Pseudobacter ginsenosidimutans: one gene and its partner. The protein of the gene in region 1 interacts with the protein of each later gene in a pairwise test. Links are inferred from orthologs where the notes say so. Each region holds a gene or a part of one and is shown in the gene's direction. Other genes may lie near its edges.

Region 1 (3,361 bases):
AAGGTGATTTGTTCGCCTGCCGCAAATGAAGAATTACGCAGGTTGCAGAAACCATTGCCGGCCTCCAGGGGAAAGCTGGCCATGATCAGTATTGCCAATAAACCAGTTCTATAGAGTTTCATGTATTGCTCGTCTGATTAAATATATAAATAATATTTCGTATATCTCCTATCTGTTCCTGAATATGCGGATACTTAAAATTAATAAACTTCCTATCAAAGCTGGTATTACCAGATTGATAACCCATATAGACAACGAAGTTGCCAACACCCCTATCATATTGGTACTAAAAAATTGTACCAGCTCGATACTTGCCTTCCATCTCACCCCCAGTTCGGTTATCATCGCTATGGAAGGCACTATTGCCAGCACCAGGAACACAACAGACATGGACGCGAATGTTTCCGCAAAACTCAGATCCACGTCAAATACATCAAAGAGCAGGTAATACTGGGCTATGAAAACAAAATAGCGCGTTATACTCAAAGACAAGATCCTCCAGAGGATAGTTGCGTTAAAAGAATCTAAAACCCTGATATACTGCACCAGTTTCCCCAGCTTCGGGATCATCTCCATTAGTTTCACCAACCATGCCAGTTTGAAGAAAAGCAACGTTAAAACGATGCAGCCCAGGATCGTAATCCATAAAACAGTATTGGTCCAGAACAATAATGAATCATCTAACGGTGCAGTATGCGAAATCACATTGCGCAGGTATAGCAATCCTGCAATGCCCGCCATCAGGGTAACCAGCAATTGCGCCATACTGCAAACGATGGTGACGGAGATGGCCTGGATGCGTTTCCCTTCCTCGATATAAAGAATTCTCCCCAGGTACTCGCCAATACGATTGGGTGTAAAGAAAGCCATGGTGGTACCAGTGAAGATGGCTTTGAGACACTGAAGCAGATTGATCGGCTGCAGCCTGGTGACGGCCACCTGCCACTTGCGCGCCTCGATGGTCCAGTTGATCAGCATCAGCATACATACCAGTACAAATTTCCAAACCTGTATCCCTTCAAAAGCCAGTTTGATCTGGTGGAAAGACTCTTCCCAGTTGGGTTGCCTGTTCAACTGCCTGTAGATGCTCCAGGCCAGCAGGCAAAACACCAGCGGCCCGATCACATAGTTGAGGATTAATTTGATATTTTTGTTCAGTGGTATCAACAGATTTACAATATTAATTGAATCCCCGGCACTCCCTTGCAAAACAATTCTAAAATAATTCTTGGTATCGATCCCGGTACACTGCTCATGGGTTACAGCGTTATCTCCGCGTCTCCTTCATCAGTAAAAGTGATTGAAATGGATGTACTGAGGCTGAGCAGCAAAAAAGAACATTACGAAAGACTGCAACTCATTCACCAGCGCGTTTGTTCACTGATACTGGAATTCAAACCAAAGTACTGCGCCATCGAAGCACCCTTCTTTGGCAAGAACGTACAGAGTATGTTGAAACTGGGCAGGGCTCAGGGTGTGGCAATAGCAGCTGCAATGCAGGCCGGGCTGGAGGTTCACGAATACTCTCCCAAAAAGATCAAGCAATCGATCACCGGCAATGGCAACGCTGATAAAGAACAGGTCTGGAAAATGCTGCAACAAATGCTCCACCTCCAGGATGCCTGGATCCATACGCACGATATGTCTGATGCATTGGCCGTAGCGGTCTGTCATCATTTCCAGGACAAACCTTTGCTTGGCAACCAGGGCAAAGTACTGAAAGGATGGGAAGACTTCATCAAAAAAAATCCTTCACGCATCCGTCCGGCCAGATAAACTTTCGATTACATATTCAGGTTAGACAGGATCTTATCCTGAGCCATCTTCAATTGTTCAGGGCTCACTTTGATCTTTCCTTTCGTAAAGTTCAGATCATCTATATTGTTGATGGGCACAAGGTGCAGGTGGGCATGCGGCACTTCCAGCCCTACCACGGCCATGCCTACCCGGTTACAGGGAAAGCTCAGCTCAATGGCTTTTGCGATGGGTTTCGCAAATACCAGGATCTCCGCCAGATAGGTATCAGGCACTTCAAAGAATTTATCCGTTTCAATCTTCGGCACTACCAGAACATGACCTTCGGTTAATGGGAAGATATCCAGGAATGCATAGAACTTGTCGTTCTCGGCAATTTTGTAGGAGGGAATTTCCCCGGCTATGATCTTTGAAAATATTGTCATGTAACAAAACTAAGGAAGAACCGCCAATAAAAAAGCCCCGTTACCGGGGCTGTTATCTAAGCAGTAATATCTAATATCTTAAACTTGACCAATCCTGCCGGCACCTGCACCTCGGCAACATCGCCTACAATTTTGCCCAGCAATCCTTTACCGATAGGAGAAGTAACAGATATCTTACCTTGCTTCAGATCGGCTTCCTTTTCAGAAACGATATGATAGGTATGCTGTTTCTTGGTATTGAGATTGGTAAGTGTAACTTTTGTAAGGATAGACACTTTACTGGTATCCACATTATCAGCTTCCAGCACACGGGCGCTGGCAACATCGCTTTCCAATTTTTTGATCTTGGCTTCCAGGATTCCCTGGGCCTCTTTGGCAGCATCGTATTCGGCATTTTCTTTCAGGTCGCCTTTTTCGCGTGCTTCCGCGATGGCCCTGGCAGCTGCAGGTCTGTCCGTAGTACGCATAGTGTGCAGCTCTTGTTTCATTTGCTCCAGTGTTTCTTTGCTTACATACAAAACACTCATTGTAACCTCCTTCTTTTTGCAGGAAGCGTTTTTTTTTATTGCTTCCGAAAATAGAAAAAAAGAACAACGCCTCAGTGGGTGCTGAAGCGTTGCACGATTATGTTCAAAGCAAATATAATGGATTTCTCCTTATAAACCTTTCTACAATTTCAATTTTTCCAACGTTACGGCCGCCATTTTATAGAAGGCTTCATGGCTGTATCCGGCTATGTGCGGGGTCACTATCACATTGGGTTGTGCAGTGAGCCATTGCAATTGCTCCTTCTCTTTTTCAGTATAAAGATCAAGCTTTTCATTTTCAAGCACATCAAGCCCTGCACCTGCAATAACCCCATTTTTCAGGGCCGTGATCACCGCTGCCGTATCATGCACCTTGCCCCTGCTGGCATTCAGGAAATACGGCTTGTTCTTCAATGAATTGAAAAACGCATCGTTGGCATAATGGAAAGTTTCGTCGGTCAGCGGCAAATGCATGCTGATCACATCGGCATAGCGGGCGATCTGTTCGGGGTTGGCTTCGTGCACAAATCCTTTTGCAAATCCCTGGTTGTATTTATCGTAAGCCAGTACTGTAACACCAAATGGTTCCAGCAGCCTGGCAAAAGCGCTTCCTGTATTTCCGTATCCGATAATCCCAACTGTTTTTCCACTCAG
Region 2 (3,181 bases), 1.9 Mb from region 1 along the record:
AGGCGTTGACCTTTCCAGGTGGAGTAGCGGATATAATAGAGTGCAAATCCATGAATGGTCTCAACGCCCGAAGGGTCGGTGGTGGTAGCAACAAATGCCCACCAAACGGGATTATCGCCAAAGCCGCTCTGTTCAAAGTGTTGGGGAGAAACGGTAACGGCATCGGGTTCTTTCTCGAACACGGCCAGTTCCACAACTAATTGCATCAATCGGGGGCAATCGGCCTTTACGGCCCTCCGGACGTTGAATTCCATCTTGATTATTTTAGTAAGCCCATTTGATCCAGGTAGCGCCCCAGGTAAATCCGCCACCGAAGGCTGCGAGGACTATATTATCTCCTTTCTTCAATTGTTTTTCCCATTCCCAGAGACAGAGAGGGATGGTGGCGGCTGTGGTATTGCCATATCGCATGATATTGAGCATTACTTTATCGTGGCTCAGCCCCATTCTGTCTGCAGTGGCATCGATGATGCGTTTGTTGGCCTGGTGAGGCACCAGCCAGGCGATATCTTCACCGGTGAGATTATTTCTTTCCAGCAGTTCAGCGCTTACATCGGCCATTCCTTTAACGGCGGCTTTGAAAACGGTCTGACCTTCCTGGTACGCATAATGCTCCTTGTTAGCAACAGTCTCCATACTCGCGGGGCGGCGTGATCCACCGGCTTTCATGTGGAGGTAGGGCTCTCCGGAACCATCGCTTTTCAGGATGGTATCATTCATACCATATCCTTCTTCATTGGGTTCCAGCAGAACACCTGCAGCGCCATCGCCGAAAATGATGCAGGTGGCGCGGTCGTTATAGTCAATAATAGAGCTCATCTTGTCAGCTCCGATCACGATCACTTTCTTGTAGCGGCCGCTTTCTATGAGGGCGGCGCCTGTAGAGAAGGAGTAGAGGAATCCGGAGCAGGCGGCCAGGAGATCGAAGCCCCAGGCGTTTTTCAGTCCAGCCTTGTGACAAACCAGGTTGGCTGTGGAGGGGAACATCATGTCCGGGGTTACAGTGCCAACGATCACGGCGTCGATGTCAAGGGGGCTCAGGTTCTTTTTCTCCAGGATTTGCAACACAACCTGAACTGCCATATCGGAAGTACCTTTTCCTTCACCTTTCAATATCCTTCTTTCTTCGATCCCGGTGCGGGTGCGGATCCATTCGTCATTGGTCTCAACCATTTTCTCCAGGTCAAAATTGGTCAGCTTATCTTCAGGAACATAGCCGCCTACGGCAGTGATGGCGGCAGTGATTTTTTGACTCATCCTTGCGATTTAGTATGGAATTAAAATAAAGGGTGCCTTTATAAAGCCGACAAAAATACGCCAAAAGTTATCATCATTTCACCAATTCATATCTATATAATAATTAAGCGGTTTTTCCCTATTTTCGCAGTCATGATCGCTTTTATACGGGGCAATTTCGTGCATAAATCACCGGCCGTAGTACAGGTGGAAGCCAATGGGGTGGGCTACGAACTTCAGATCAGTCTGAACACTTATTCCGCCATCCAGGGCCTCGAAAAAGGGTTGCTTTATACCCATCTCGCTATCCGGGAAGATGCACATGTTCTGTATGGTTTCTCTGATACTGTCGAAAAAGAACTGTTCCTCCAGCTGATCAGTGTGTCTGGTGTTGGTGCAGCAACAGCAAGGATGATGCTGTCTTCCGTTAAGCCTGAAGAAATAGTGAGGGCTATTGCCGAAGCCAATACCAAGCTGCTGGAAAGCATCAAGGGGATCGGTAAAAAATCCGCCGAACGAATTGTTCTGGAACTGAAGGATAAGATGGCCAAATCAAGGCTGGACGCAAATATTCCTTCAGCATCGTACAATCCAACGGGTCAGGATGCGTTAAATGCTCTGATGGCGCTGGGTATTGCCCGTGCCGCCGGTGAACAGGCTATTCAAAAGGTACTCAAAGCTGAACCGGGCCTTTCCGTAGTAGAAGACATTATTAAGAAAGCTTTAAAAACACTCTAAGCCTATCGTCAGGATTTCTACTTAACTAATTCTTGAGAAAAAAGATTGGCCCGTAATATCAACCACCATAATTGTTTAACAGCAATTTGCATCGCTGTGCTTGTGCTTTTATGCACAACAGCCAAAGCAAATCATGCCCCTCAACAGGATACCTCGGTAAAAAAGACTGCAGATACCCTCAAATACCCTATTCATGACCGTAGGGGAGACCGCTATAGCGCACCCCGCAAAAGGTCCTTCGATCTCCCTGATCCGGCCAACATCACAGACTCCGTGGTGTACGATCCCAAAACAAAACAGTATTACATCATAGAAAAGGTGGGCAATTTCTATTTCAGAAAGCCTACCTCCATGACTTTCGAAGAATTCCTTAACCTGCAGGCGAGGAAGTCTGAGAACGATTATTTCCAGAAACGCTCCAATATACTCAGCAGCCTCAACAGGAAATTACTTCGTCCGAGGATGAGCGTTACAGACAATCTCTTCAACCGCATCTTCGGTAATGGAAAGATCGAGATCAGACCACAGGGCGAAGTGAACCTCATTGCCGGTTACCAGGGACAGAATATCAAGAACCCTTCACTACCTGAAAGGGCCAGACGAAACGGGGGCTTCGATTTCGATATGAACGCCAACCTCAGCGTGATCGGTAATATCGGGGACAAGCTGAAACTGCCGATCAATTACAATACCCTGGCCAATATGGATTTCGAGAACCAGCTGAAACTGGACTATACCGGAACGGATGATGAGATCATCAAACGTATCGAAGCCGGTAACGTCAGCTGGACTTCCAAAGGCTCTCTCATTCCCGGAGCACAGCAATTATTCGGTATCAAAACTGAACTGCAGTTCGGGAAACTCAGCGTATCTGCCGTAATGGCCAACCAGCGCTCACAACGCCAGAGCATGAACGTGGCCGGCGGCAGCTCCAATATGTATTTCGAGTTCAAGGCCAATGATTATGAAGAGAACCGCCACTTCCTCCTGGCGCAGTATTTCCGTAATCAGTACAACCAGGCCATGAGTAAACTGCCTGTGGTGAGCTCGAAAGTGCAGATCCTTCGTATGGAGGTATGGGTTACTAACCGTAATGGATCCACTACGGAAACACGCGATGTGGTAGGTCTGATGGACCTGGCAGAACCTGATCCGTTCAATAATGGTATCAATCCGCTCAGCGCGCAGCCTTACCCATCCAACGAGT

Evidence for each region. Proteins that work in one complex are often made in the same cells at the same time.
Region 2: the proteins of ruvC (region 1) and ruvA interact in binary tests that used the Escherichia coli proteins (3 or more experiments, as listed by UniProt). The link is inferred for Pseudobacter ginsenosidimutans from one-to-one orthologs.

Annotation. Positions count from the first base shown.
Region 1 is NZ_CP042431.1:2,382,377-2,385,737, reverse strand. What follows is about bases 291-2,989. They hold ruvC (crossover junction endodeoxyribonuclease RuvC), read left to right. Parts: upstream 291-1,203; coding sequence 1,204-1,776; downstream 1,777-2,989. Other genes in these bases: FSB84_RS09765 (NAD(P)-dependent oxidoreductase), read right to left, coding at 2,849-2,989; greA (transcription elongation factor GreA), read right to left, coding at 2,237-2,707; FSB84_RS09775 (HIT family protein), read right to left, coding at 1,785-2,180; FSB84_RS09785 (lysylphosphatidylglycerol synthase domain-containing protein), read right to left, coding at 291-1,167. Also shown: FSB84_RS09790 (DUF3108 domain-containing protein), read right to left, coding at 1-122; more of FSB84_RS09785, read right to left, coding at 169-290; more of FSB84_RS09765, read right to left, coding at 2,990-3,361.
Region 2 is NZ_CP042431.1:449,485-452,665, reverse strand. What follows is about bases 332-3,181. They hold ruvA (Holliday junction branch migration protein RuvA), read left to right. Parts: upstream 332-1,389; coding sequence 1,390-1,974; downstream 1,975-3,181. Other genes in these bases: sov (T9SS outer membrane translocon Sov/SprA), read left to right, coding at 2,071-3,181; FSB84_RS01735 (beta-ketoacyl-ACP synthase III), read right to left, coding at 332-1,257. Outside these bases: FSB84_RS01740 (GNAT family N-acetyltransferase), read right to left, coding at 1-254; more of FSB84_RS01735, read right to left, coding at 265-331. UniProt on the Escherichia coli protein: The RuvA-RuvB-RuvC complex processes Holliday junction (HJ) DNA during genetic recombination and DNA repair.